Regions from separate parts of the Megasphaera jansseni genome, predicted to be linked through region 3. Evidence: riboswitches for the same ligand, from Rfam matches in the RefSeq annotation. Region 3 holds a riboswitch; each other region holds the start of a gene.
What was found. Region 3 has a riboswitch for ZMP and ZTP ahead of ACE418_RS00980 (phosphoribosylaminoimidazolecarboxamide formyltransferase). Riboswitches for the same ligand answer to the same signal wherever they lie in the genome.
Positions count from the first base shown of each region.

Region 1: linked by a shared signal. The riboswitch ahead of ACE418_RS11355 (L-lactate MFS transporter) and the one ahead of ACE418_RS00980 (phosphoribosylaminoimidazolecarboxamide formyltransferase) in region 3 are both predicted to bind ZMP and ZTP.
Region 2: linked by a shared signal. The riboswitch ahead of ACE418_RS02225 (formate--tetrahydrofolate ligase) and the one ahead of ACE418_RS00980 (phosphoribosylaminoimidazolecarboxamide formyltransferase) in region 3 are both predicted to bind ZMP and ZTP.

Region 1 is NZ_JBHYRR010000033.1:2,944-12,977, reverse strand. It holds gene jag (RNA-binding cell elongation regulator Jag/EloR) at 1-91, shown strand, start outside; gene mnmE (tRNA uridine-5-carboxymethylaminomethyl(34) synthesis GTPase MnmE) at 258-1,634, shown strand; gene mnmG (tRNA uridine-5-carboxymethylaminomethyl(34) synthesis enzyme MnmG) at 1,647-3,536, shown strand; gene rsmG (16S rRNA (guanine(527)-N(7))-methyltransferase RsmG) at 3,523-4,233, shown strand; gene ACE418_RS11360 (D-alanyl-D-alanine carboxypeptidase family protein) at 4,252-5,376, shown strand; ZMP/ZTP riboswitch at 5,428-5,512, shown strand; gene ACE418_RS11355 (L-lactate MFS transporter) at 5,586-6,824, shown strand; gene ACE418_RS11350 (DeoR/GlpR family DNA-binding transcription regulator) at 7,275-8,006, shown strand; gene pfkB (1-phosphofructokinase) at 8,003-8,908, shown strand; gene ACE418_RS11340 (PTS fructose transporter subunit IIABC) at 8,956-10,034, shown strand, end outside.
Region 2 is NZ_JBHYRR010000003.1:111,643-121,676, forward strand. It holds gene cbiB (adenosylcobinamide-phosphate synthase CbiB) at 1-581, opposite strand, end outside; gene ACE418_RS02200 (cobyric acid synthase) at 578-2,107, opposite strand; gene htpX (zinc metalloprotease HtpX) at 2,368-3,222, opposite strand; gene ACE418_RS02210 (hypothetical protein) at 3,328-3,873, opposite strand; gene ACE418_RS02215 (site-2 protease family protein) at 3,887-4,513, opposite strand; gene ACE418_RS02220 (cyclodeaminase/cyclohydrolase family protein) at 4,806-5,426, opposite strand; gene ACE418_RS02225 (formate--tetrahydrofolate ligase) at 5,428-7,107, opposite strand; ZMP/ZTP riboswitch at 7,155-7,232, opposite strand; gene ACE418_RS02230 (phosphohexomutase domain-containing protein) at 7,287-8,795, opposite strand; gene ACE418_RS02235 (transketolase family protein) at 8,859-9,779, opposite strand; gene ACE418_RS02240 (transketolase) at 9,779-10,034, opposite strand, start outside.
Region 3 is NZ_JBHYRR010000002.1:38,812-48,845, reverse strand. It holds gene ACE418_RS01000 (PHP domain-containing protein) at 1-484, shown strand, start outside; gene ACE418_RS00995 (Asp23/Gls24 family envelope stress response protein) at 503-1,345, shown strand; gene ACE418_RS00990 (hypothetical protein) at 1,342-2,820, opposite strand; gene ACE418_RS00985 (acyl CoA:acetate/3-ketoacid CoA transferase) at 3,066-4,616, shown strand; ZMP/ZTP riboswitch at 4,811-4,888, shown strand; gene ACE418_RS00980 (phosphoribosylaminoimidazolecarboxamide formyltransferase) at 4,943-6,118, shown strand; gene ACE418_RS00975 (molybdopterin-containing oxidoreductase family protein) at 6,321-8,312, shown strand; gene ylxM (YlxM family DNA-binding protein) at 8,495-8,824, shown strand; gene ffh (signal recognition particle protein) at 8,838-10,034, shown strand, end outside.

The sequences.
Region 1 (10,034 bases), on a different contig from region 3:
CCATGTGACCTTGCAGAACGACCCGCAGGTCCGCACGGAAAGCGAAGGCCAGGATCCATACCGCCACGTCGTCATCTATTATCAAGAATAGTTTGTAATACAGAGTTTGTAGTTTGCAGAGAAAACCTTCAAATTTAAAGCCATCCGCTAACAACTAACTGCTAGCCACTAACAACTTTAAAGGGCTTGTCGTCGTGCGACAAGCCTTTTCGAGTATTAACTTTGTAGTTTTTAGGCTATGAAAGGAGTATTGCTATATGTACGATACGACCGATACGATTGCTGCCATTGCTACCCCGCTGGGGGAAAGCGGCATCGGCGTCATCCGTATCAGCGGCAGCCACGCCTATGACGTAGGCGATGCCATTTTCCGCAGCCCTTCGGGAAAGCCCCTGGCCCAGCGCCGGGACCGTTCCATCCAGCATGGCCTCGTCGTCGCCGATGACGGCCGTCCTGTCGATGAAGTGCTCATGCTCATTATGAAGGGGCCGCACTCCTATACGGCGGAAGACGTACTGGAAATCCAGTGCCACGGCGGCCGCAAGGCATTAGAAGAAATACTCGGCCTGGTCTTGTCTCACGGGGCCCGCATGGCCAATCCCGGAGAATTTACACAGCGGGCCTTCGTCAATGGCCGCATCGATCTGGCCCAGGCCGAAGCCGTCATGGATGTCATCCAGGCCAAGAGCCGCCAGGGCCTGACCAGTGCCGTCAATCAGCTTGAAGGGCGGTTGTCTAAGGTCATCGGTGCCATGCGCCATGATTTGACGGACTTCATTACCCGTCTGGAAGTCATGATCGACTATCCGGAAGAAGATCTGGAAGATATTACCGTTCCCGATGTAGCCGGAGCCATCCGCAAACAGCTGACGGCCCTGGACGATATGCTGGAGGCTTCTCACGACGGCCGCATCATCCGCGACGGCGTCATGGCCGCCATTGCCGGTACGCCGAACGCTGGCAAGTCGAGCCTGCTCAACCGTCTGCTCCAGGAAGACCGGGCTATCGTCACCGACGTGCCGGGGACGACGCGGGACGTCCTGGAAGAATGGATTTCCCTCAAAGGCGTTCCGGTCTGCCTCGTCGATACGGCAGGCATCCGGGAAACGGACGATACGGTCGAAAAAATCGGCGTTACCAAGGCCAAAGCCTACATGGATAAAGCCGATATCATCCTGGTCGTCATCGACTGCTCCCGGCCCTTGTCTGATGAAGACAGAGCCATCCTGGAAGACACGAAGGACAAGAATGTCCTGGTCATCCTCAACAAGACGGACCTCGTGCCCGTCATTACGGAAAAAGACCTGGAAGGGTATGGTCATCCCGTCCTCTCCTTGTCGGCCGGGACAGGCGACGGCCTGGATGCCTTGAAAGATAAATTGTTATCCCTGGCCTTGTCCCATGCCGATACGGCAGACAGTGCCCTGCTCACCAACACGCGCCACATCGAACTGGTGCGCCAGAGCCGGGAAGCCCTGCAGCGGGCCCTCGATTCCATCGAAGCCGGCATGCCCGTCGACTGTGCCGTCGTTGACCTGCGCGAAGCCTGGGAGCTTTTGGGCTCGATTACCGGCGATACCGTCCACGACGATATGGTCGAAGAAATTTTCAGCCGATTCTGTTTAGGTAAATAAAGAGGTGGAACCATGTTTGTAGTCGATACATACGATGTCATCGTCATCGGTGCCGGCCATGCCGGCTGTGAAGCAGCCCTGGCCAGTGCCCGCCTGGGCGCCAAGACCCTGATGGCGACGCTGAACTTAGATAATATTGCCCTCATGCCCTGCAATCCCGCTGTCGGCGGACCGGGGAAGAGCCATCTCGTCCGGGAAATCGACGCCCTCGGCGGCGAAATGGGCATCAATACGGATAAGACATGCCTCCAGATGCGCATGCTCAATACCGGCAAAGGGCCGGCTGTCTATTCCCTCCGGGCCCAGTCCGACAAGAAGATGTACCAGATGGCCATGACCAAGACCCTGGAAAACCAGGACCACCTCGACGTCAAGCAGCTCATGATCACGGACCTCCTCGTCGAAGACGGCGCCGTCACCGGCGTCAAGACGGAGCTGGACGAAGTCTATAAAGCCAAGTGCGTCATCCTGGCGACGGGGACTTATCTTAAAGGGAAAATCATCATCGGTACCTGCACGTATTCAGGCGGACCTATCGGCCAGCGGTCGGCGGAAGACTTGTCCGGGTCGCTCATCAAGGCCGGCCTCAAACTCATGCGCTTCAAGACCGGTACGCCGGCCCGCGTCGACCGCCGCACTCTGCGGACCGATGAAATGGCCAAACAGGAAGGCGACAAAGACGGCCATGCCTTTTCCTTCCTGTCGGAACGGAAAGACCGCAATAAAGAATGCTGCTGGTTGACCTTTACCAATGAAGAAACGCATAAGATCATCCGCGACAATCTCGACCGGGCGCCGATGTGTAACGGCATCATCACCGGCATCGGGCCGCGCTACTGCCCGTCCATCGAATCGAAAATCGTCCGCTTTGCCGATAAGAAGCGGCACCAGCTCTTCATCGAACCGGAAGGCGAATCGACGGAAGAAATGTACGTCCAGGGCATGAGTACCAGTATGCCGGCTGACGTCCAGTATGCCTTCCTGCGCACCATCCCGGGGCTGGAAGATGTCAAGATCATGCGGCCAGGCTATGCCATCGAATACGACTGCCTGGATCCGACGCAGCTCACGCCGTGGCTGGAAACGAAGAAGATTTCCGGTCTCTTTTCAGCCGGCCAGGCCAACGGGACCAGCGGTTACGAAGAAGCGGCCGCCCAGGGTCTCATGGCCGGCATCAACGCGGCCTTGAAGATCCAGGGGAAGGAGCCGTTCATCCTGACCCGTTCTGAAGCCTATATCGGCGTCCTCATCGATGACCTGGTCACCAAGGGCACGAATGAACCGTACCGTATCATGACCAGCCGCAGCGAATACCGGCTCATCCTGCGTCAGGACAATGCCGACCTGCGCCTGACCCAGAAGGGCTATGACCTGGGCCTGGTCACGCAGGAACGGTATGACCGCTTCACGGCCAAGAAAAAGGCCATCGAACAGGGCATCGCCGCCCTCCAGGCCATTTCCGTCACGCCGTCCAAGGCCAATCTGGAAAAACTGGAACGCCTGGGCACAGCGCCCATCCATACGGCCATCACGGCCTACGACCTCCTGCGCCGCAACGATGTCGACTACGAGGCCTTGCGGACGGTCTTCGACCTGCCGGAACTGGCCGCTGATGTAGAAGAAGAAATCGAAATCATGATCAAATACGAAGGCTATATCAGCCGTCAGATGGAACAGGTCGAAAAGATGAACCGCCTGGAACAGAAGAAGATGCCCGCTGATATCGTCTATGCCGATATCGACACCCTGTCGGCCGAAGCCCGGCAGAAACTCGATGAAATCCGGCCCTTGTCCTTAGGCCAGGCCAGCCGTATTTCCGGCGTTTCACCGGCCGATATCACGGCCCTGCTCATCGTACTGGAACAGCACAGCCGGGAGGAAAAAAATCATGTTTCGCAGTGAATTAGAACAGGCCCTGAAGGCCATGGACCTCAGCGTGTCGGACAACCAGCTTGGCCAGTTCTGCACTTTTAATGAAAGGCTGGTAGAAACGAACAAGGTCATGAACCTGACGGCGATTACCGACCCGAAAGGCGTTGCCATCAAGCACATGGCCGACAGCCTGTCCTGTTACGACCCGGCTTATTTCAAAGACGGAGCTTCTGTCCTCGATCTGGGGACGGGTGCCGGTTTTCCCGGCCTGCCTTTGCTCATCTACCGGCCAGACCTGAAAGTGACTTTCTTCGATTCCCTGCAAAAGCGCCTGACTTTCCTGGAAAATACGGTCCGCGAGTTAGGTCTGACGGCGTCGTTCCTCCATGGAAGGGCGGAAGAGATGGCTCATAAGCCGGAATACCGCAGCGCTTTCGACATCGTCACCAGCCGGGCCGTCGCCCGCCTGAATATCCTGGCCGAATGGGCTCTGCCTTATGTGAAGATCGGGGGTTATTTCATTTCCCTCAAAGGGGCCCAGTATGAAGAAGAACTGGCTGAAGGCGAAAAGGCCCTGCAGATCCTGGGCGGCAAAGTCGCCGAAGTCCGGCCTGTCCGCCTGCCAGGGCTCGATGACGTCCGCGCCGTCCTCTACATCGAGAAAGTGAAGGACAGCCCGAAGAAATATCCCCGCAAGCCTAAGATGGCTGCGAAAAATCCCTTATAAGAGAAAGAAGTGTACGCCATGTCTTTGAAAAAAATCTTATGTCTGGCTGCAGCCGCCTGTCTGACCGTGTCGGCTGCCGTCTTTGCCGATACGCCACAGCCGCCTGAAATCAGCGCTCATGCCGCCTATGTCATGGATGCCGATACGGGGGACACGCTCTATGCCAAAAATGCCGATGACCGGGCTTATCCGGGCAGTACGACGAAAATCATGACCGGTCTCCTCGGCGTCGAATTAGGCAAGGCCCAGGGCAAAATGGACCAGCCCCTCAACATTACCAGCGACGTCTACAACATCGAAAGCGACGCGTCTGTCCTGGGAATCGATCCTGGCGATCAGATCACCCTGCGCCATGCCCTGACGGGTATGATGACCGTATCCGGCTGTGATGCGGCCATTGCCGTGGCAGAAACGGTTACGCCGACCCAGGCTGATTTTGTTGCCAAGATGAATGAAAAAGCCGCCGCCCTGGGCTGCACGAATACCCACTTTGCCAATCCCCATGGCCTGCCGGACAGCAATCACTATTCGACGGCCCGCGATATGGCCGTCATCGCGGCCTATGGCATGAAAATGCCGGAATTCCGCGATATGGTCAGCCACAGTGAATACGACATGCCCTATATCAACGGCGGGTCCAAGCACTGCACGACGACGAACTACTTCCTGACCAGCGGCTTTCCCGGTGCCAATGGCATCAAGACCGGCACGACCAATGCCGGCGGCCCCTGCCTGGTCGCTTCGGCTACTCAGGATGGCCGGACGGTCATCGCCTCCATCATGAATTCGGATGACCGCTTCGGCGATGCCCAGAAATTGATGAGCTATGGTTTTTCCGTCCTGAAACCGGTAGAACCGGCAGAAAACGTCTATATTCTGCGCCAGGCACCGGCAGGCCAGACCTTGTCGGATATCAAGGAAAAACAGGCCCAGGCAGCCGAACTGGCAGCAAAGCAGAAGCAGGATGCAGCTACGGCTGCCGCTTCTACGGCAACGGCCAAAGCCTCTGCCAAAACGGCTACAGCCGTAAAGACGACGACTGCCAAAACCACAGCGAAAGCCGCTGCCAAAGCCAATACGGCTGAGGCCAGTAAGCCGGCTGTCTCCAGCAAGACTTACGTTCCCTTTTCGCTGGCTGCCTAAAAATGGATATTGACAATCGCCGGCCCTGTCCGTATAATTAAGTGCATCAGCAGATTCGTACAGGACTGACGGAATCAAGTGGAATAACCACGTGAACTGTACGGAGCTTTTCATGCCGACCGTCTGGGCAAGAGTATGCTACATATTCTTGAGTCAGGCGGCCGGTATTTTTTTTCGCCAGCCTGGCTCCTCACAAGGAGTGTTGTCTAATGAAACGAAATCGCTGGCTCATCGCCCTATCTGCTATGGGGCTCCACCTCTGTATCGGCAGTGTCTACGCCTGGAGCGTCCTCACCAAGCCCATCATGGAATCCATGGGATTCACCCTCAAGGAAACGACGTGGACCTTTTCCCTGGCCATCCTCTTCCTCGGCTTGTCGGCAGGATTTTTGGGCAGTTTTGTCCAGAAAATCGGTCCCCGCAAGTCCGGCCTCTTATCCATGACCTGCTTCGTCACTGCCATGTTCGGTACGGCTGCGGCTCTCTATGCCCACAGCCTGCCCATGCTCTACTCTTTCTACGGCGTCATCGGCGGCGTCGGCCTGGGGACGGGTTATATCACACCGGTGTCGACACTGGTCAAATGGTTCCCGGAAAACCGGGGCTTTGCGACGGGCCTGGCTATTATGGGCTTTGGCTTTGCCAGTCTCATTGCCGGTCCGGCCATGCAGCTGCTGGTCCAGCACTTTGGCTTGGTGGCTAACTTCATCATCCTCGGCTGTGTCTATATGGTCGTCATGACGGCATCGTCGCTCTACCTGGCTCCGCCTGCAGCCGGAGACGTCCCGGTCAAGGCGGAAAAAGCATCTTCTGTCGAATACGCCGACGCCCAGCCGCAGTTCACCGTCCGCCGGGCCATGAAGACCTGGCAGTTCTACGCCATCTGGTGGCTCTTCTTCACCAACATCACCTGCGGCATCGCCCTGTTGTCCGTTGCTTCGCCGATGGCCCAGGATGTCGTCGGCATGTCGCCGATGGCGGCAGCTTCCATGGTCGGTATCATCGGCCTCATGAACGGCGCCGGCCGCATTGCCTGGGCGACCATATCCGATTACATCGGCCGTTCGGCTACGTATGTCCTCTTTTTTGCCATCGAAATCCTGGCCTTCTGGCAGCTGGCCCGCGTTACCAGCGCCTTTAGTTTCCAGGTCCTGGTCCTGCTCATCATTTCCTGCTATGGCGGCGGCTTCTCGTGCATGCCGGCCTATCTCAGCGACCTCTTCGGCACGAAATACCTCAGTGCCATCCATGGCCGCATCCTCACGGCCTGGGGCGCTGCCGGCGTCGCCGGTCCCCTGGTCCTGTCGCTCATCAAAGAAAATACCAATAGTTATGCCGTTACCCTGTACTTCTTCGTCGGCGCCTTCACTGTCGCCCTGGCCCTGATGCTCTTCCTCAAATACCGCACCCGCCACGGCATCGCCTGCGTCGCAGAAGCACGGGGATGATCGTTCATCGTAGGTCGTAGGTCGTTCGTCGTAGGGGACGCTCTTTAACCTCTCAGACCGCCTTCGGCGGCCAGCTCCCCTATAAAGGGAGCCTTGGGCGGCCTGCGGGGCTGTCTCACGAAGGTTTCTGCCATCATGTGCCGTCCTTTTTTTGTGGTTTGTAGTACGGAGTTTATAGTTTGCATAGAGAATTTTAAATTTAAAGCCATCTGCTAACCACTAACGGCTAGCCACTAACCACTTAAAGGGGGTGTCGCGCTTGCGACACCCCCTTTACATATGTGAATAAAATCACTTAATGAGTTGGATGCATAGATGAATGAAAATGATTGCTTTTTAATTATAATGATTGAAATTGATTGAAAATGATTGAACATAACGGTATAATGTGGCCAAAGGAGGATAAAGGGAAGTGATACGATGTTGACAGAGGAAAGACATGAAAAAATCATGCGTCTTGTCAATACGAGTGGGGCCGTTTCGGTTCAGGACTTAGTGAGTTTTCTGAACATTTCCGAATCGACGGTCCGCCGGGATTTACTTACGCTGGACCGGGAAGGCCGCCTGCGCCGCGTCCATGGCGGTGCTACGACGCTGCGCGACGATTCTTCATATGAAGCGGATATGGAAAATTTACAGGACAAGTATTCCATTCATATGAGCGAGAAGCGCCGCATTGCCCAGTATGCGGCCAGCCTGATCAAGAAAGATGATTTCGTCTATCTCGACGCCGGTTCGACGACGGAACAGATGGCCGATTTCCTGGCCGGTTCCGAAGCGACTTTCGTGACCAACAGCATTCCGCTGGCCCAGAAACTGGGGCGCAGCGGCAGCCGCGTCTACATCCTGCCCGGACGGGTCAAAGGCGATACGGAAGCCATTGTCGGCAGTGATATGCGGGATATGATTGGCCGCTATCATTTCACCAAGGGATTTTTTGGAGCCAATGGGATCGCTCCCCATTCCGGCTGTACGACGCCGGATGACGAAGAAGCTGTCTGTAAGCGCGCTGCCGTAGGCCAGTGCCTGGACCGCTTCGTCCTGGCCGATTCCAGCAAATTCGGTTTATCTTCGCACATTACATTTGCAGACTTATCAATGGTTACCCTGATTACGGCCAAAGATGAAGAACACATCGATTATCGGCCGTATCAGCAGATTACGGAGGTGCATATCCTGTGATTTATACAGTTACGTTCAATCCATCGTTAGACTATGTCGTCCACATGAAGACCTTTACGGCCGGTGACATCAACCGGGCGGAACAGGAAATGATCTATCCCGGCGGCAAAGGCATCAACGTGTCCCTGGTCCTGGGAAACCTTCATATCCCTTCTAAGATGCTCGGCTTCATCGCCGGTTTTACGGGCCGGGAAATTGAACGTCTGGCCAAAGCCAACGGCGGCGATACGGATTTCATCGTCCTCGATGAAGGCTGCTCGCGTATCAACCTCAAAGTCAGCGCCGATGATGAAACGGCTGTCAACGGCATGGGACCGCATATCCCCGAAGAAAAGCTGCAAGCCCTGCTGGCTCAGATCGATACCCTCAAAGCCGGTGACACCCTGGTCCTGGCTGGCAGTATCCCCAACGATATCCCCGATGATATTTACGAACAGATCCTCAGACGCCTCCAGGACCGCGACATCCGCGTCGTCGTCGATGCTACCGGCGACCTGTTGAAGAATGTCATCAAATATAAACCGTTCCTCATCAAACCGAATAACTTTGAATTAGGCGAATTGTTCAGCGTCGACCTCCATACGGATGAAGAAATCATCGTCTGCGCCAAACAGCTCCAGGCCATGGGGGCCCGCAACGTCCTCGTATCCCTCGGCGGCGACGGCGCCCTGCTCCTCGGTGAAGACGGCCAGGTATACCGCCGCCAGTCCCCGAAGGGCACGCTGGTCAACTCCGTCGGTGCCGGCGACAGCATGGTCGCTGGGTTCCTGGCTGGTTTTGAAGCGTCTAAAGGCGACCTCCAGGAAGCCTTGAAAATGGGTATCAGCGCCGGCAGCGCTTCGGCATTCCATGAATGGCTGGCTACGGAAGACGATATCAAGGAAGTATACGCTGCCTTGTAAAGAAACGCGCATTTTTATATAGAGTTGAGAAGAGAAGGAGAGACATAATGCGTATTGTAGATTTACTCAAGAAACAGAGCATCGACCTCAATGCGTCTGTAGCCGACAAGGCCGCTGCCATCGACCACCTGGTCGACCTCATGGCTGCCGGCGGCAATCTGAATGATAAAGAGCTGTACAAACAGCGCGTCCTCGCTCGTGAACAGGAAGGCAGTACGGGTATCGGCGAAGGCATCGCCATTCCCCATGCCAAGACGGAAGCCGTCAATGAACCGGGTCTGGCTTCGATGATCGTCCGCGACGGCGTCGACTACGAAAGCCTCGACGACGAACCGGCTCACTTATTCTTCCTCATCGCCGCTCCGGCTGGCGGTGCCAACGTCCACCTGGAAGTATTGAGCCGTCTGAGCCGTATGCTCATGGACGACGACTTCCGCGACAACCTGATGAAAGCCCAGACGCCGGAAGAATACCTGTCCATCATCGACAAGGCCGAAGCCGAACAGGTCGCAGCTGAAGAAGCGGAAGCTGCTGCTGAAGCCGCAGCCGAAGAAGCACCGGCTGAAACGGAAACGGCTGCTCCGTCGGACCGCCCGTACGTCATCGGCGTCACCGCCTGCCCGACGGGCATTGCCCACACCTACATGGCCGCCGAAGCGCTGGAAAATAAAGCCGCTGCCATGGGCGTCGACATCAAAATCGAAACCAATGGCTCCGGCGGTGTCAAGAATCATCTGACCCAGGCCGATATCGACCGCGCTGTTGGCGTCATCGTCGCCTGCGATAAAGACGTGCCGGTCCAGCGTTTTGCCGGCAAGCCGGTCATCTTTACGAAAGTTGCCAACGGCATCAAGATCCCAGAAGAACTCATCCAGACCGTCCTCGACGGCAAAGCTCCGATTTATCAGGGCAATGAATCGTCGTCGGAAGCGGTCGATGTCGAAAGTGCTGAAAAAGAAAGCGTCGGCCGTCAGATCTACAAACACTTGATGAACGGCGTATCCCATATGCTGCCCTTCGTCATCGGCGGCGGGATCCTCATCGCCCTGGCCTTCCTCTGCGATATGGATAACGCCGGTACGGCCAACTTCGGCAGCGGCACGCCGCTGGCTGCCTTCCTGAAAAA
Region 2 (10,034 bases), on a different contig from region 3:
CCGAAATAGATGTATTTATCGTTCTTATAGCCAATCATGGAGTCGAGGGTATTGGCCGCCCGATAGACGACAGCCAGGGGCAGGCCGCCGATGGCAAAGAAAAACAGCGGCGACACGATACCGTCGACGGTATTTTCAGCAATCGTTTCTACCGTAGCCCGCGTCACTTCCGGACTGTCGAGATGATCCGTATCGCGGCCGACAATCTTGCCGACCTTCAGCTGGGCAATGCGCAGATGATGGTGGACGAGGTAGCGATAGACTTCCCGACCGGCCTTGGCCAGGCTGCGGGGACAGATCATGAAGGATAAAAGGATGCCCTGGATGATATAACTCCAATGTTCATTAGGCAAGAATTCCAAGGCCAGGACCAGGACCAGGGTGACGTTGTAGACAAACAACAAGGTAATGACGACCGTCAGCCCGCCTAAGATAAAATGTTCCCATTTCGTCGATTTCTCATTATAAAACAGCCGCTCGAGCAAGCTGATCCAGCGTCCGATAAGGGCGACGGGATGCAGTTTCGTATGGGGATCGCCGATGATGAAATCTACGATAAAAGCGGTGAGTACAGTAATCATTGTATTCCTTCTTCCATAATCTGCCGCAGGCGTTTCATGTCCAGAGACTCCCGGACAATCCGGGCCAGGCGGTCGTATTTCTCTTCTTTTTCCTGCCGATAGTGCAGCGTCACCGGCAGTGGCTGCCAACCCTTGCGGATCCGCAGGGCGTTGAGGAACTGGCGGCGGAATCCGTCATTATCAAAAATGCCGTGGATATAAGTTCCCCAGGCCAGACCATCCTTCCTGGCAGCACCGGCCAGGCTCTCACAGGGCTCTCCGGAACGGCTGGTGACGACGAAAGGATACGTATCGCTGCCATCCCGTTCGGTCCGGCCCATGTGGATCTCATAGCCGGTCAGATTGGGGACAGACAAAAGATGGCCTAAGAAAGGCAGGTTCCGGCAATCGGCACTAATTTGAGAGGTCAGTTTCCGGGAAACGAACGTCGTCGTCACGCCCAGGAGATGCAGCCCTTCGACACGGCCCAAATCAGATTCCGTCTTTTCCGGGTCACAGATGGCATCACCCATCATCTGATAGCCGCCACAAATACCGATGACAGCCTTTCCTTGGCCGATGAAAGACTGTAAAGCCCGGCCCCATCCCTGTTCCAGGAGAAAACACAGATCTTCTGTCGTATTCTTGCTGCCCGGCAGGATGACGGCATCGGCCCCGGCCAGGTCGCGGGGATGGCGGGCATAGTACAAGGCGACGTCGTCTTCCCGGGCCAGGCTGTCGAAATCGGTAAAGTTAGAAATCTTAGGTACCTGGACGACGGCAATGGATACCTTATCGCCATCCGGGCGCTGTTCCCTGTCATCGAGGGATACGGAATCTTCTTCATCGATGCCCAAGTCATCGACATAGGGCACGACGCCCAGGACGGGTTTGCCTGTCTTTTTTTCTAAAAAGTCGATGGCCGGCGTGAACAGCGATACGTCGCCGCGGAATTTATTGATGACCAGGCCTTTGACCAGGTCCCGTTCGTCCGGGTCGAGCAGTTCCAGCGTACCGACTAAGGCAGCCAGCGAACCGCCGCGGTCGATATCAGCTACTAAGAGTACCGGCGCGCCGAGGTATTTGGCAACGCGCATGTTGACGATATCGTGGTCTTTCAGGTTGATTTCTGCCGGACTGCCCGCCCCTTCGATGACCAGCGTATCGTAAGCCTTATCCAGTTCTCCCAGGGCCCGTTTGACGGCGTCGAAGGCCTGGAGCGCATAGCCTTTATGATACTCCCGGGCCGACATATTACCTACAGGCCGGCCATCGATAATGACCTGCGAGCAGGCATTGCCTGTAGGCTTCAACAAGACGGGATTCATGGCCACCATAGGCAGCAGACCGGCAGCTTCGGCCTGGGCGACCTGGGCCCGTCCCATTTCCCGGCCATCAGCAGTGACATAGGAATTCAAGGCCATATTCTGTGCCTTGAAAGGTACGACCCGTTTCCCATCTTGTAAGAAAATGCGGCATAAAGCCGTCGTAATGATGCTCTTGCCGACATGGGAACTCGTCCCCTGCAGCATGATATATTCTGCCAACCAGCCTTCCTCCTCACGATTACATTCTATTGCAATGGTTTTATTATATCTTGTCTGACGGAAAATGCAATAGAAAAAGGAGCTGTCGCATCGCGACAGCTCCTTTCAAGTTGTTAGTGGCTAGTTGTTAGTTGTTAGCGGATGGGTTTAAATTTAAAGCTTTTCTCTGAAAACTACAAACTCTGTGCTACAAACTATAAAGTAAACGGGGCATCACATGATGACAGAAACCTTCGTGCGACAGCCCCTACAGTAAATCATTAACCATGTAATTCTTTATCCAGTTCTTCCAGGCGTTCGATGCGTTTTTCTGTCGGCGGATGGGTACTGAAGAGGTTCGCGATGGCACTGCCGGCACCGGCGAAGGGATTGATGATGCACATGTGAGCCGTCGCCTTGGTCGCACCGGGCAGCGCATAGTGATGAGCGTAGTTATCGATTTTCGCCAAGGCTCTGGCCAGGGCGATGGGATCGTCGATCATACGTCCCCCTTCTTCATCGGCCATATATTCCCGTGTCCGGGAAATGCCGAGCTGGATGACAGACGCAGCCAGCGGAGCTACGATAGCCGTAACCAAGAGGGCTATGGGATTGCCGTCGCCGTCGTCATCGCGGCCGCCGCCGAAGATGGCAGCCCACTGGGCGATGTTGGCAATCATACCGATGGCGCTGGCAAAGCAGGCCACGATGGTGCTGATGAGGATATCCCGGTGCAGGACATGACTCATTTCGTGGGCCAGGACACCGCGGATTTCATCTTCGTCGAGAAGGTCCAGGATCCCTGCCGTCGCAGCAACGGCTGCATGAGACGGACTGCGGCCGGTAGCAAAGGCATTCGGCACTTCCGTCGGGATGATGTAGACCCGGGGCATGGGCAGATCCGCCCGCTGGGCCAGGTCGGCGACGATGCGGTACAGATAGTGGTCTTCGCCAACTTCCTGTGCCCGATAGGCTTTCAGGACCATGGTATCACTGAACCAGTAGGAAAAGAAGTTCATCGCCGTAGCGATGAGGAACATGACCATGACGCCGCTGCGGCCGCCGATGAGGCCGCCGATGGCCATGAGGATGCCCGCCAGGGCCGTCATGAGAAATACGGTTTTGACGCGATTCATAAAATCAACTCCTATCAAGAAGCTAAAAGTCAAAAGGTAAAATTCGTTACACTCACATTATATACGGTCTTATGTTCGTTGTCAATATGGTTGTCAATAAAAGGGTTACTTCAATATTTTGTTGTTGTAGCGCCGGATATAGACGATATATTGCCCTTTCGCATCTTTCTGGCCGTCAAAGGCGACGGTAATCGACACGTCATCCTGGGTCCATTCGACTTCTTTATCGCTCTGTTTGACTGGGAAATTTTCCATATTGGAATAAATCGTCGCTACCAGGCGGGAATAAATGCTCTTGGCCGTCGCCTTATCAGTCGTCTTGAAGTAATTGTCGAAAGCCAGGACCTTTCCCTTGGCCGACGTATCGGCAGAAAAGATTTCGATGCCTTCCGTGACGGATACGTTCTTGACGACAGACGTCCGTTCTGCCCGTTCCGTGAAGGATACGGTGCTTCCATAGAAGGTCCAGTCAGGCAGGATAGAGAAATTAGCATCGAAATCGGCCCGCGGCATGCCGAGATAGACTGTCTGATACGCCGTAAGCGGGCTTTCCGCGATTTCATCGACAGACTGGTTGTAGTCAAAAGCACCGGCCGGAACCGTCAAAGCTGCCCACAACAAAGCCGCTGCCATTATTTTTTTACAGGTCATAAGAATTCCTCCTTTATAGGAACGGTGTCAAAATCAAGCTGAACAAGGCGAAGACCAGCCGCTGCAAGGGAATAAGGATATACGTGAAAAAAGGCGTCATCATCAGGGCGATGAGAATGAGGAAGCTGTAGCGTTCGAGACTGGCCAACTTATAATTCCACGACGTCGGCAAAAAGCACATGAGGACCCGTGAGCCATCCAGCGGCGGCAGGGGAATCATGTTGAAGATGGCAAAGTTGACATTGTACAAGACGATGAGATGCAAGACCATGGGCAGGGCCGTCGTCGTAAAGAGATGGAGCTTGACAAAGACGACTTCGATGACCAGGGTGATGAAGGCCGTGATCAGATTGGACACCGGCCCGGCCAGGGCCACGCATATCTCCCCTTTCCGCCAATTCCGGAAATTGCCGACTTGTATCGTGACCGGCTTGGCCCAGCCGAACTGGGCGACCAGCAGCATAATCAAACCTACCGGGTCGATATGGGCTACCGGATTCAACGTCAGCCGCCCCATCAGGCGCGGTGTATCATCACCCATCCAGTCTGCCATTTGGGCGTGGGCATATTCATGAATGACCAGGGCGATGAGCAGGCCGGGAATCCCGGCAATAATAGAAAGTATATTAAAATCAAACATAAAATTCTCCTTTCGTTAATATTTCTATTATACGGTATCCCGAGAAAGATAACAAGATGTGGCTCGTGGCTAGGGGCTAGGGGTTAGGGGTTAGGGGTTGGCCGCTGACTGCAAAAAAAGAGGCTGTCGCACGAAGGTTTCTGCCATCATGTGATGCCCCGTTTACTTTATAGTTTGTAGCACAGAGTTTGTAGTTTGCAGAGAAAATCTTTAAATTTAAAGCCATCTGCTAACCACTAGCCACTAGCTACTAGCCACAAAAAAAGCTTGTCGCACATGCGACAAGCTTTTTTCACCGCTTCCGGTATTCATATTCTACGTTTTGTTCGACGATCGCCGCTTTTTCTTCGATTTCCCGGATTTCATTAATCGTGTTCGTCACGAAGGCTTCATCCTTGATGGATTTCAGGTTGATGCGGACGCTGTAGAAGGCCGAGCGCATAGCTGCTCTGGCGTTCATGGTAGCAATGACGCCGTCAGTGATGACCCAGGCGTTGCCATAGCGGACGACTTGTTCCGCCAGCTGGAGGAGGACGAAAATGTCCTTGCCCAGTTCAAAAGGCGATAGGGCCGCATCCTTGAAGGCCTGCTGGACCTTAGCCGTCCGGTCCGGCATATCCTTGGGCAGGCGGACGGCGCGGATGACGCCATCGAAAGCCGCTGCGTCTTCAGCGATACCGTCGAGGTAGCGCTGGCGCAGACCGTGAGCCTTGTCGCGGATGGACACCATAAGTTTCTCGATTTCATCATAGCCCTTCTTGCCGATGGTCAGGTTGGCGACCATTTCTACAAGCGCTGCTGCCGAAGCAGCGGTCATAGCGGCGATGCCGCCGCCGCCGGGAACGGGTTCCTTAGAAGCCGTGACTTCCAGGAGCCCGTCGAGGGGCATGGATTGGAATTGTGTAAAATCCATCTTAGAACAATCCCGTAATGACGCCGTTTTCGTCGATATCCATGCGGTTGGCAGCCGGCACTTTCGGCAGACCCGGCATAGTCATGATATTGCTCGTCTGGCAGACGATGAAGCCGGCACCGGTGCAGACGCGGACGTCCTTGACCGTGACCTTGAAGCCTTTCGGGGCTCCCAGGAGCGCCGGGTTATCCGACAGGGAGTACTGCGTCTTGGCCACGCAAATCGGCATTTTGTCGAGGCCAAAGGCTTCCAGTTCTTTAATCTGTTTCTGGGCATTGCTTTCAAAGATGACGCCGTCGCCGCCGTAGACTTTCTTGACGATGGTTTCCATTTTTTCAGGAATCGAGGCGTTGACGTCATAGAGGGGTTTGTACGGGGTCTTCGGCTGCTGCAGCAGTTTCAGGACCTTTTCGCCCATTTCGACGCCGCCTTTGCCGCCTTCGGCCCAGCAGTTGTTGAGGGCGACTTCGACGCCGTAATCTTCGCAGAGTTTGCGCAGTGTGGCGATTTCTTCATCCGTATCGCTGATGAATTTATTGATGCCTACGACGACGGGTACGTCGAAGAGACGCATATTTTCGATGTGTTTAGCCAAGTTGGCAAAGCCCTTCTTCAAGGCTTCGACATTTTCTTCCTGCAAGTTCTTCTTGTCGACGCCGCCATGCATCTTCAGGGCACGGACAGTCGCAACGATGACGACAGCATCCGGCTTGATGCCGGCAAAACGGCATTTGATGTCCATGAACTTTTCAGCACCCAGGTCGGCACCGAAACCGGCTTCCGTAACGGCGATGTCCCCCATCTTCATGGCCAGTTTGGTAGCGACGACGGAGTTGCAGCCGTGGGCGATGTTGGCGAAAGGACCGCCATGGACCAGGGCCGGTGTGTGTTCGAGGGTCTGGACCAGGTTCGGCTTGATGGCATCTTTCATGAGGATGGCCATGGCGCCTTCGACGCCGAGCTGGCGAGCCGTGACCAGATTGCCGTCCAAGTCATAGGCCACGGTGATGTCGCCCATGCGTTTCTTGAGGTCCATGAGGTCGCTGGCCAGGCAGAGAGCGGCCATGATTTCCGAAGCGACGGTAATCATGAAGTGGTCTTCCCGCGGGAAACCGCAGACTTTACCGCCCATGCCGACGACGATATTGCGCAGGGCCCGGTCGTTCATGTCCATGACGCGCTTCCAGATGATGCGGCGTACGTCGATGCGCAGGGCATTGCCCTGATGGACGTGGTTGTCGATAGCTGCGGCCAGCAGGTTGTTGGCTGCCGTAATGGCGTGCATATCACCGGTGAAGTGCAGGTTGATATCTTCCATGGGAAGGACCTGGGAATAGCCGCCGCCAGCAGCACCGCCTTTGATGCCGAAGACCGGACCCAGGGACGGTTCGCGCAAGGCGACGACGGCCTTATGGCCCATGTAGTTCAGGGCCTGGGCCAGGCCGATAGTCGTCAAGGTCTTGCCTTCACCAGCCGGTGTCGGCGTGATAGCCGTGACCAGGACCAGTTTCCCGTCTTCATTCTTCGCGAGGCGCTTGATGGCGTCAAAAGAAATCTTCGCTTTATATTTTCCGTAGAGTTCCAAGTCATCATCGGTGAGGCCGACTTGTTTCGCAATGGCCGTAATCGGTTCTAATTTCGTCTGCTGTGCAATTTCGATATCGCTCAATACCTTTGCCATAGTAGTTGTCACTCCTGTTCTTTGCATAAAAAAAGGCCGCTCCGCTGGAAGGTTGCCCAGACGGTCGGCTTCAAGAAATCATGCTCCCCGTGGTAACTCCACTTCCGTCAGTCACATGATTATGGCTTCATTATACAAAAAAAGAACCCTTCGGTCAAGGGTTCTTTTTGTAGGATGTCTTACTGGATCACGCAAGTATCGAGGTGTTCAAAACCGGTGAGCAGGCCTTTCACCTGGACGGCAATCTGCTGGCAGCCGCCTTTTTCTTTGCTTTCGATGTTCAGCGGCATGTTGGGGTCGTGAAGAGACATGCGCAGCAGGGCCCAGCCGTTGGGGAATACGAGACGCACGCCTTCATAAGACGGTTTGGCGATAGTGATGCCCGCTTGAGCCGCCCGTTCTTCGAACTGCTTGAGCACGTCGGCACCATAAGCCTGGACATCATCCGTGCCGGTAATCTTCAGGCGGAATTCGACGCCTTCAGCGGGATGGCCCAGTTTGGCAATGAGGTCGCCGAGCTGTTTGCCTTCCTTCTTGGCTTTCGTCGCAGCGATGAGCAGTTTGACGGCCAGATATGCCCCATCGTCGAGGTAGTAGTTTTCACTCAAGGCGCCGTGCCCGGATGTTTCGATGGCCAGCGGCGAGACCGTACCAGCCTGGTTGAGGCGGATACATTCATCGATGACATTTTTATAGCCCCGCATATAACGGTGATGGACCAGGTGGAGTTCATCCTGGAGGAACGTCGTCAGTTCATCGGATGTGACCGAATCAGTGACGATGGTACTGCCCGGATAATCCGGAGCCAGGATAGCAGCCATCATGGCGATGAGGGCGTTGCGGTTGATTTCTTCCCCATCGGGCAGGACAGCGCTCATGCGGTCTACGTCCGTGTCGAAGATGAGGCCCAGGTCGGCTTGGTTATCGAGGACGGCCTTGCGGATAGAGGCCATGGCGTCGGCATTTTCCGGATTGGGGATGTGGTTCGGGAACATGCCATCCGGTTCCAGGAACTGACTGCCCGTCGTATCGGCGCCGAGTTCAGCCAGGACTTTGGTGGCAAAGAAACCGCCGCTGCCGTTGCCGGCATCGACGACGATATGCATCCCTTCCAGAGGACGGTCGTACATGCCGGAGCAGAGACCGGCGCAGATTTTGCGGCGCAGGTGCAGGGCGTAAAGGTCAATCAGGTCCAGCGAGGCAATCGCTGCCGACGATACGGCCATGGCCGACAGGCCCGAAGCCAGGGTCAATACTTCTTTGACTTCGCTCTTTTCCAGGCCGCCGTCGACGGTAAAGAATTTCAGGCCATTGCGGTTATACGGCAGATGGCTGGCCGTAATCATGATGGAGCCATCCATGTGGGTATCTTCAAAAATAATGGACATGAACATGGCCGGTGTCGAAGCCAGGCCGCAGTCCGTGACGTGGACGCCCTGGCCGAGGAGCCCGCCGAAGACAGCGTCTTTCATCATGCCCGCTGACACGCGGGAATCGTGGCCGACGGCAATGCGCAGGTCACTCGTCTGTTTATGCAGCTTCTTGGCTAAAAACTTGGCAAATCCAGCGGCAATGCGGTTGACCGCTTCCGGGACTAAGGTGACGTCTTCACCGGGGACGCCGGCAACGGCAACGCCGCGGACATCACTGCCATTCTGTAATTTCATCATCGCTTCTGTAGTTATCATGTATGGGTGTTTCCTTTCTTCAATTTGGCGCACAGCGTCCGCCGCTTCTTATCATACTGAAAATCAGGCCAAAAGGCAAGCGTCGACAATGGCTTCTGCCGTCAGGCCATATTTTTTCAGGAGGTCTGCGGCCTTGCCGGATTCACCAAAACAGTCGCCGATGCCGACGTAAGCCTGGCGGGTCGGACAGCGGCGCGACAAGGTTTCCGCAACGGCGCCGCCCAGGCCGCCGATGACGCTGTGTTCTTCGGCTGTAACGACGAAGCCCGTCTTCTTGGCCGCAGCGACGACCAGTTCTTCGTCGAGAGGCTTGATGGCGGCCATGTCGATGACCATGACCTGACGGCCCCGGTCGGCCAGGATGTCGGCTGCTTTCAGTGCTTCCTGGACCATGAGCCCCGTGGCGATGACGGCGGCATCACAGCCGTCGCGCAGGACCGTCCCCTTCCCCCACTGGAAAGGACAGCTGCCCTGGTAGACATCGCCGACCTTGGCCCGGCCCATGCGCACGTAAACCGGACCATCATGGGCGACGGCAGCCCGGATGACGGCTTCCGTTTCGGCGCCATCGGCCGGACAGACGACGGTCATATTCGGCAGGCTGCGCATGATGGCCATGTCTTCGACGGACTGGTGCGTCGCTCCGTCTTCACCGACGCTGAGACCGGCATGGGTGGCACAGATTTTGACGTTGAGCCGCGGCAGGCAGATGGAGTTTCGAATCTGTTCAAAAGCCCGGCCCGTGCCAAAGACAGCAAAGGTACTGGCCAGGGGAATCTTGCCGCAGGCCGCAAAGCCAGCCGCTGTACCCATCATATCCTGTTCAGAAATGCCCATGTCGAAATAGCGTTCTGGTGCCACTTTCTGAAAAGCCATCGACCGCGTCGACGAGCCTAAATCCGCATCGAGGACGACAATCTTCGGATTTTTATACAATTCCGTTTCTAAGAGATGCCCGTAGGCATCGCGTGTTGCCATAGCCATCAGTCTTCGCCCCCTAATTCACGTAACGCCCGTTCACATTCTTCTTTCGTCGGCGCCTTGCCATGCCAGGACACGGCATTTTCCATGAACGATACGCCTTTGCCCTTGATGGTCTGGGCGATGATGGCCGTCGGCTTCCCTTTCACGGCCCGGGCCTGCTGCAATGCAGTGCGGATGGCGTCGTAATCGTGTCCGTCGATTTCCAGGACATGCCAGCGGAAGGCCCGGAACTTGTCGGCAATGGGCATGACGTCC
Region 3 (10,034 bases):
AGGCTATGATATCGACCGCAGCGGCATCGAAGCGACGCTGCGCCAGGGCGGGACCGTCGGCCGGCCTCATATTGCCCGTCTGCTCGTGGCCAAAGGTTATTTCCCGGACGTCAAGACCGTCTTCGATAAACTGCTCTATCGCGGCGGTCCGGCTTACGTCCCCTATCACCGCCGCAGCATCGACGACTGCGCAGCCCTCATCCGCCAGGCCGGTGGTACGGCCATACTGGCTCATCCGGGCCTGCTCAAGCGGACGCTGGGCCAGGTACTGGCTCATGACTTTGACGGCGTCGAAGTCTATCATCCCAAGAACCGCGGCCGCTATGACGAATTCCTGGAACTGGCCCGGCAGCGTCACTGGTACGTCAGCGGCGGCTCGGATTTCCATGGCACGACAGGCCGTTTCCCGGAAAAGGTCGGCGTCTTTACGGTCGATGCCAAGGCGGTAAAGGCCCTATTGGATCATGTTGAGGAAAAGGCTTAGGAAAAGCAGGTGAGACGCATGGAAGTTTTTGGCTTTATTGGCGCCAGCGGCACCGGCAAGAGCCACCACGCCCTGGTCGTCGCCTATGACCACGATATCCAGGCCATCATCGACGATGGCCTGCTCATCGACCACAACCGCATCGTCGCCGGCCGGTCGGCTAAGGAAGAGACGAACCGCTTGAAAGCCGTGCGACGGGCTATTTTCAACAAGCCTGAAGATGCAGCGGCCATGCGGGCGGCGCTGGAAAAGATCCATCCCGATAAATTGCTCATCCTGGGCACGTCGAAGCACATGATCCACCGCATCTGCGAGTCCCTGCAGCTGCCGGAAGCATCGCAGTTCATCCGCATCGAAGACGTGTCGTGCCCGTCGGAAATCGCCAAGGCCCGGGCCATCCGCATCAAAGAGGGCAAGCACATCATCCCCGTGCCGACGATGGAACTGAAGCCCCATTTCCAGGGCTACCTCCTGGACCCGATCCGGTCCTTCTTTTACGGTCGCAACGGCAAGAAGATATCGCCCTTTGAACGGTCCGTCGTCCGGCCCGTCTTCAGCTATTATGGGAAATTGACCTTTTCCAACGATGTCCTGGAAGCGCTGGTGCGCCATGCCCTGAAAAAGAGTCCGGGCGTCACCAAGGTCAACCGCCTGCGGGTGGCCATCAATTACAACTCGACGCGCAATGGCCTGGCCATCATCCTGTCCCTGACCATTGCCTACGGCCAGCACATCAAGAAGCTCATGAGCCACATCCGCCGGGATATCCAGCAGGAAGTGGAATACACGACGGGCATGTCCGTGGAAATCCTCAAGATCACCGTCCGCAGCATTTCCCAGCCGGAAAAGCCGGACAACTAGGCGTCGCCGTTCTCTTCGGTCAGGACCGTCATGAGCGGCGTGATGAGGCCCCGCAGGGCTTCGACATTTTCGGCCGAAAACCCTTTGTAATGGGGCGACCGGCTCAATCCGTCGAAGAACTCGTGCATGCAGGAAATGAGCTGGGAATTGTTGAGCAGGTAGATGGGCTTGGTCTGGGGGAGGATATGATGAGTATTCTTCTTGAAGAAGGCCGATGTATAATTGCCGTAAAAGGCGAGATTGGAAAAATTCGTATAACTGCTTTCTCCCGATGCCGGGAGGAGGATCCCGTAAGTAATGGCCGAGTTCTGCTTCATCTTTTCGACGATGAGGTTGAGCTGGGCCTTTCTTTCGTCTGGCGTCATCTGATAGTTCATGTCGGTCAGGTAGAAACAGCCCGTTTCCAGATAGCGGATGATGGAATTCTTGGGCATGATGATCTTCATGCGCCCCTGCTCGATGATACGGTACCAGATGTACTGGATGCGCCGGACCCATTCCTTGGTGGCATTGGGATATTTCCCTTCGTCGATGAGCTGGCACAATGACGTATAGACCTCGTCGGGGAGGAGGAATTCCAGGCCGTTGGTCAGGAAGAAGAGGTAGTTGTTGGACGTAAAGAAAATGTCGCGGTAGCCGAATTTTTCCATGCCCAGGGACTGGCGGGGCTCCATGAGGACGGGCTGGACCATCATGTAGGCGCAGCACTTCTTGTAGATCTCCCGGACCTGGACCGGGTCGGTAATGGTCAGGCACATGTCGATGTAGTCGTCGCCGTCGACGTAATAGAGGTAGGCAAAAGCGTCTTTGAGGACGATGATGTTGCGGTACGATTCATGGTCGATTTCATGCATCGTGAAGTTATAGGTCAACAAGTGGTCCAGGCATTGATAGAGGCTGCTGGCGGCCTGGGGCATATGGTCGGCGAAGACATCCATTTTCAGGCCTAAGTGGACATCGCAGGACCAGCGGTCGTTGTGACATTCTTCCAGGAGCTGCCAGATGCCGTTCTGGTCGAGGACGTGGAACTGGCCGGTCATGACCAGCATCCCCTGGGACTGGAGGCCTTCCAGGTATTGGTGGAGCAGCTGGCGCAGGGCCGTGTGGCAGTCGGCGCGGCCGGCGTAGAAATGGATGGCCTGATCGCGGCTTTCGCTTTTCCCCGTCTTGGCCTGGGCCTGGCGGTAGGCCCGGCTTAGCAGGTCGTAGAGGTGGAAAGCCAGGTCCTGGCCATCGTCGGCAAAGGAGAAGATGCGCTTCAGGTCGGCTTCCTGGTGCTGTTTCTGGGCGATGCCAGCAAAGAAGCGGGCCATGTCCTCGTGGATGCGGTCGGCATGGCGCGAAGCCGGCAGACGGGCGCCGTTGACCCATTTGCTGATATAGGACATGTCATAGTCGATGGCCTGGGATAAGGTCGTATATTTTGTTTCCGTATATTGCAGCAGCTGCTTGAGGACTTCTGCATAAGGATTCATAAGTAAGACTCCTTCGATTGTAAAATTGAATACGTATATATTCCTTATATTCATTATATAGCCTGGATGGGACACCTTCAAGGAAAGACCTTGTCACGTTTGTCATCTCCAGGCAACTTTTTCATTTTCTGTCACGGCTTTGTGCGTATTTTTCAAGGACAAAAGGGGTTATACTAAAGCCAGAAGATGAGAAGAAAAAGAGCTCATCAAAGTCAAGCAAGGAAATCTATAAGGAGGGAGTCATCATGGCAAAACTGATTACAGCAGAAAATGCAGCATCGCTTATTAAAGATCGTTCGACTATCGCCGTTTGTGGTTTTGCACAGTGTGCATTGCCGGAAGAAGTATTGCAGGCCCTGGAAGACCGCTTTACCAAGACAGGATATCCGCAGCAGCTGACACTGGTCCATACGGCCGGCATCGGTGACGGTGTGAGCAAAGGTGCCAGCCATTTCGCCCATGAAGGCATGCTGAAACGGGTCATTGCCGGTCATTACAACCTGGCTCCCAAACTGGGGAAACTGGTCATGGACAACAAGGTCGAAGGCTACAACCTGCCGCAGGGTACGATGGCTCAGTGGTTCCGCAGCATCGCCGGCCGCAAACCGGGGCTCTTCACCCGCGTCGGTCTCAATACTTTCGTCGATCCCCGTATCGAAGGCGGGAAACTGAACAGCATCACGAAGGAAGACCTGGTCGAAGTCAAGGAACTGGATGGCGAAGAATACCTGTGGTACAAACCGTTCCCGATTGATGTCGCTATCGTCCACGGGACCTGCGCCGACTTGAACGGCAACGTATCGACGGATAACGAAGAAGTCCGTATGGAACTCCTGCCCATGGCCCTGGCAGCCAAAGCCAGCGGCGGCATGGTCATCGTCCAGGTCGAAACACTGGCTGAAAACCGGACGATTCCGCCGAAACACGTCGTCCTGCCGGGCATCGACGTCGACTATATCGTCTTGTCCAAGGTCCGCCAGGTCCAGAACCCGGCCTATACCGGTGAAATGCGTATGCCTCTGTCCCAGATTCCGCCGATGGAACTCAATGCCCGCAAGGTCATCGCCCGCCGGGCTGCGATGGAACTCGTGCCCAATGCCGTCGTCAACCTGGGTATCGGGATCCCGGAAGGCGTCTCCAGCGTAGCCAATGAAGAAGGTATCGGCGACCAGCTGACCCTGACCGTCGAAGCCGGGCCGATCGGCGGTGTACCGGCCAGTGGCGCCGACTTTGGCGGTTCGGCTAACGCCGATGCCATCGTCGACCATCCGTACCAGTTCGACTTTTACGACGGCGGCGGCCTGGATATGGCTTTCCTGGGCATGGCAGAATGTAACACCAAAGGCGACGTCAACGTCAGCAAGTTCAAAGACCGCATCGCCGGCTGCGGCGGTTTCATCAACATCACCCAGAACACGCATAAAGTCGTCTTCTGCGGCACTTTCACGGCCAAAGGCCTGCGCGAAGAAATCCGGGATGGCAAACTGGTCATCACTCATGAAGGCGCTGTCCAGAAGTTCATCGATAAGGTCGGCCAGATCACCTTCAGTGCTGAATATGCCCACAAACACAATCAGCAGGTCATGTTCATCACCGAACGCTGCGTCTTTGTCCTCACCGATAAGGGCTTAGTCCTCACGGAAATCGCACCGGGCGTAGATCTGCAGAAGGACATCCTCAATCAGATGGAATTCGTACCGCATATCGCCGAAGACCTGAAGACCATGGACGAACGCCTCTTCCGCGATGAACCCATGGGCCTGGCCCAGGACATCTTTGAACAACAGGCAGGATAGTGGCTCGTGGCACTGTAGGGGGCGCACGTGGGCGCCCCGTTCGGAATTTGGATGTTTCTCCCAGTAAACCGAATGGGAAATGGAAATCACATCATCCTGTAGGGGCGCCCCACGTGGCGCCCCTACAGAAAAAGGGACCGTCCGAAGGGCGGCCCTTTTTCTTGACATCTCCCGTCTGCGGACGGTATAATAAATCTGAAACATGTGACTGACGGAAGTGGAGTTACCACGGGGAGCATGATTCATACGAGCCGACCGTCTGGGCGAAACGTTCCAGAAGTGTCGGTATTTTTTTATTTTTGCTTAACTATTCAGGAGGAATCACCATGAAAGAACTGCAATTAAAATACGGCTGCAATCCCAACCAGTCGTCGGCCCGGGTTTATATGAAAGATGGCAGCGACCTGCCCTTTACGGTCCTCAACGGCCGCCCCGGTTATATTAATTTGCTCGACGCCTTCAACAGCTATCAGCTGGTCAAAGAATTGAAAGAAGCCACAGGCCTTCCGGCAGCGGCTTCCTTCAAGCACGTCAGCCCGGCTGGGGCCGCCGTCGCTACGGACATGAGTGATACCCTGAAAAAGATATACTGGGTCGATGACCTGAAATTATCGCCCCTGGCTTCGGCCTATGCCTGTGCCCGCGGTGCCGACCGCATGAGCTCGTACGGCGATTTCGTCGCCCTGTCTGACGTCTGCGATGTCGAAACGGCAACGCTCCTCAAACGGGAAGTCTCGGACGGCGTCATCGCTCCGGGCTACAGTGACGAAGCCCTGGCTATTTTAAAGACCAAGAAGAAGGGGAACTACTGCGTCCTCCAGATCAACCCGGACTACAAGCCGCGCCTCGTCGAATCGAAAGAAGTCTATGGCGTCACCTTTGAACAGGAACGCAACGAAGCCAAAATCACGACGGACCTCTTCAAGAATATCCCGACGAAGAACAAAAATATCCCGGCAGCGGCCCAGCGCGATCTGATGATTGCCCTCATTACCTTGAAATATACCCAGTCCAACTCGGTCTGCTACGTCAAAGACGGCATGACCATCGGCGTCGGCGCAGGCCAGCAGTCCCGCGTCCACTGCACGCGCCTGGCCGGCAACAAGGCCGATATCTGGTGGCTCCGCCAGAATCCGAAGGTCCTGAACCTGCCCTTCCGCGACGATGTCCGCCGCCCGAACCGCGACAACGCCATCGATGTCTATATCTCCGATGACGATGAAGACGTCCTGGCTGACGGCATCTGGCAGGACTTGTTCACAGAAAAACCGGAACCGCTCACACGGGAAGAAAAGAAAGCCTGGATTACCCAGCTCCACGGCGTAGCCCTGGGCAGTGATGCCTTCTTCCCCTTTGGCGACAACATCGAACGGGCCCATCGCAGCGGCGTCGACTACATCGCCCAGGCCGGCGGCTCCATCCGCGACGACAACGTCATCGAAACGTGCGATAAATACAACATCGCCATGGCCATGACCAGCCTGCGCCTGTTCCATCACTAAGCGCTTCCCTTGGGAAGAAAAAGGAAATCGTACATATCCCAGAGCGGGCGCCCCACGTGGCGCCCCTACAAGAAAAGGCGCTGTCGCACGAAGGGTTATGCCATCTGCTAACTGCTAACTGCTAACCCCTAACTGCTAACTGCTTAAAAGGAGCTGTCGCGATGCGACAGCTCCTTTTTTCCACGAAACAAGAGGTGATACCATGAAAACCTACACATCTGTCTGCCCTTATGACTGTCCCGATGCCTGCGGGCTCGTCGTGTCTGTTGAGGACGGCCGCGTCGTATCCGTCGCCGGCGACGCCTCCCATCCTTTTACACGCGGGACGCTGTGCCCGAAGATGGCCCATTATGAACGGACTGTCCATTCGCCGCGCCGCCTGACGACGCCGCTGAAGCGGACCGGCCCCAAGGGGAGCGGCCAGTTTACGCCCATTTCCTGGGAACAGGCGTTGTCTGACATCGCCAAGGAATGGAAAGCCATCATCGCTGACACCGGTGCCGAAGCTATCCTGCCTTATTCCTATGCCGGTACCATGGGCATCATCCAGCACGACGCCCTGCACGGGTTCTTTTACCGTCTGGGCGCTTCTGAACTGGACCGGACCATCTGCGCTCTGGCCAAGGGGCGGGGCTTCAAGGCTGTCATGGGAAGTACCATGCCGACGGCGCCGCAGGAAGCGCAGGACAGCGACTGCATCTTCCTCTGGAGCATCCACATGCTGGCTACGAATATCCACTTCCGCCACGATGTCGAAGCGGCCCGGGCCAAAGGGGCTGTCGTCTGGTGCATCGATACGTATCGCCATAAGACGGCCGACCTGGCCGACCACTTCATCGCCGTCCGCCCCGGTACGGACGGCGCCCTGGCCCTGGGCATGATGCACGTCCTCGACCGCGACGGCCTGGCTGATGAAGCCTTCTTGGCCCGGAACGTCGTCGGCTGGGATGCCTTGAAGAAAACGGTCCTGTCCAAGTATACGCCAGCAGAAACGCAGCGCATCACCGGTGTGCCGGCAGCGGCTGTCGTCGGACTGGCCCATGCTTATGGCCGGGCCCGGGCGCCTTTTATCCGCCTCGGCAGCGGCCAGTCCCGCTACCGCAACGGCGCCATGACGACGCGCCTCATTACCTGCCTGCCGGCCGTCGTCGGCGCCTGGGGAAAGCAGGGGGCAGGCCTCTTGACTTCGGCGTCGGCGTCGAAAGCCTATGATAAAGAAATCGTCACCCATTCCGCCTGGAAGCAGCCGGGCCGGCGCGTTGTCAACATGTGCTGTATCGGCCAGGCCCTGACGGAAGACGACCGCATCCGCAGCCTCTTTGTCTATTCGTCCAATCCGGCCTGTACGGCGCCGGATCAGAACCAGGTCCTGAAAGGCCTCAGGCGGGACGATTTATTCACCGTCGTCCACGAACGCTTTATGACCGACACAGCCCGTTATGCCGACATCATCCTGCCGGCGACGACCTCCCTGGAGCACGACGACGCCTATTATTCTTATGGAAATTATACGATCCAGTGCGGCTATGCTGCCATCCCGCCCGTCGGCCAGAGCCGCTCCAACTGGCGTGTCGCCTGTGACCTGGCCCATGCCATGGGCATACGGGACGCCTTCTATGACCAGTCGGAACGGGACCTCGTCGAAGCCCTGGCAGTGTCGACGACTAAGTGGCCGTTGCCCGTCGACCAGGAGCGCCTCCGTCAGGGCCTGCCGACGCCGCTGCCCATGCCGGCGGATTACCAGACCCGGTTCGGGACGCCGTCGGGGAAAATCGAAATCTACAATGCGGCCTTGACGCCGGCCCTGCCGGACTATCTGCCCCTTACAGCAGACGACGGCCCCCTGGCCTTGGTCAACGGGCCGGATATGCGCATCCTCGATTCGTCCTTTAACGAACGGGATGAACTGACGGCATCCCACACCATGGACCTCTTCGTCCATCCTGATGATGCGGCCCGCTACAGCCTGTGCGACGGCCAGACCGTGACCTTGGCCAATGAACGGGGCCGGGCCGATTTCACCGTCGTCATTTCCGACCGGACCGTGCCGGGCCAGGTCGTCAGCGAAGGCGTCTGGTGGCGGGAACGCGTCAAAGGGCAGGGGGCTTCCATCAATGTCCTCACATCCCAGCGCCTGACCGATGAAGGCGCCGGCAGCACCTTCTACGACGTCCGCGTATCCATCGTACCGTAATAGTTGGTAGTTTGCAGTTTGTAGTTTTTAGCAAACGGGACGAAATTTAAAGCATCCACGAGGCACGGCCTGCGGGCCGCCCTTTGGGCGGCCCCTACGAACTCTGACAAGTAAAAATACTTGACAGACGTGGCGGTTTCCGTTATAATACCAAAGTACGCTGTTTGAAAGGCGGTGAAGCCATGCTTGAAGATGTAGTCCGCAAGGGACGGCTCCTCGATTTATACGGGCCTTTGCTTACGGAGAAACAACGGCGCTGCATGGAAATGTATTTCGACATGGACCTGTCCCTGAGCGAAATCGGGGAGGAACTGAACATTTCCCGCCAAGGTGCCTATGATATGCTCAAGCGCGCTTCCCATTCACTGGAAAGTTACGAACAGCGCCTTCATCTGCTGGCCCGCTATGATGCGGTCCGGGATAAGATTGATGAAGTAGAGCGGCTTCTCGACCGGGAAGGACCGCAAACCCTTGAAAGAGCGAAACAGCTTTTGCATGAAATAGAGTTATAGAAGGAGGCCCCTTATGCCATTTGAAAGTCTGTCCGAACGATTCCAGGCGGCATTTAAAAAACTCCGCGGCAAAGGGAAGCTTTCTGAAGAGGATGTCAGCGAAGCGCTGAAAGAGATGCGCCGCGCCCTTCTGGAAGCGGACGTCAACTTTGCCGTCACCAAAGATTTCATCAAGAAAGTCAAAGAGAAGGCCGTCGGCGAAGAAGTCTTCGGCAGCCTCAATGCGTCACAGACGGTCATCAAGATCGTCCGCGATGAACTGACAGAACTCCTCGGCGGGACACAGAGCCGCATCACCATTTCTCCGAAGCCACCGACCATCATCATGCTTGTCGGTCTCCAGGGGGCTGGTAAGACGACGACGGCCGCCAAGCTGGCCAAGAAATTGAAGTCCCAGGGCAAGAGCCCGCTCATGGTCGCAGCCGACGTCTATCGTCCGGCGGCTATCACGCAGCTGCAGGTCCTCGGCCAGGAACTGGACATGCCCGTCTATACCGAAGAGGGCAGCAAGGACCCTGTTGCCATTGCTCAGCACGCCATTCCCTATGCGACCAGCCATTTACGCGATGTCGTCATCATCGATACGGCCGGCCGTTTACATATCAATGAAACCCTCATGGACGAACTTATCAACATCAAGAATGAAGTTCATCCCCATGAAATCCTGCTCGTCGTCGACGCCATGACCGGTCAGGATGCCGTTACGGCTGCATCGGCCTTCGATAAAGCCCTCGGTATCGACGGTATCATCATGACCAAGCTCGATGGCGATGCCCGCGGCGGTGCCGCCTTGTCCATCAAGGCTGTCACGGGCAAACCGATCAAGTTCATCGGCGTCAGCGAAAAGCTCGACGGCCTGGAAGAATTCCACCCGAACCGCTACGCATCGCGTATCCTCGATTTGGGCGACGTCGAAACGATCATCGAAAAAGCCCAGGCGGCTTTCGATGAAGAGTCGATGGAAAACATGAAGAAGACCATGAAAAGTGGTACCTTCACCTTCGATGACTTCCTGTCCCAGCTCCATATGATCAAGAAGATGGGCAATATGGGCAGTCTCCTGAGCCTCATCCCAGGCATCGGGAAATATAAGAAAGAACTCGACAAAGTCGACATGGATGGCAAAGAATTCAAGCGGATCGAAGCCATCATCACATCCATGACGGCCCAGGAACGGTCGAGTGCCAATCCCAAGATGCTCATCAAGGAC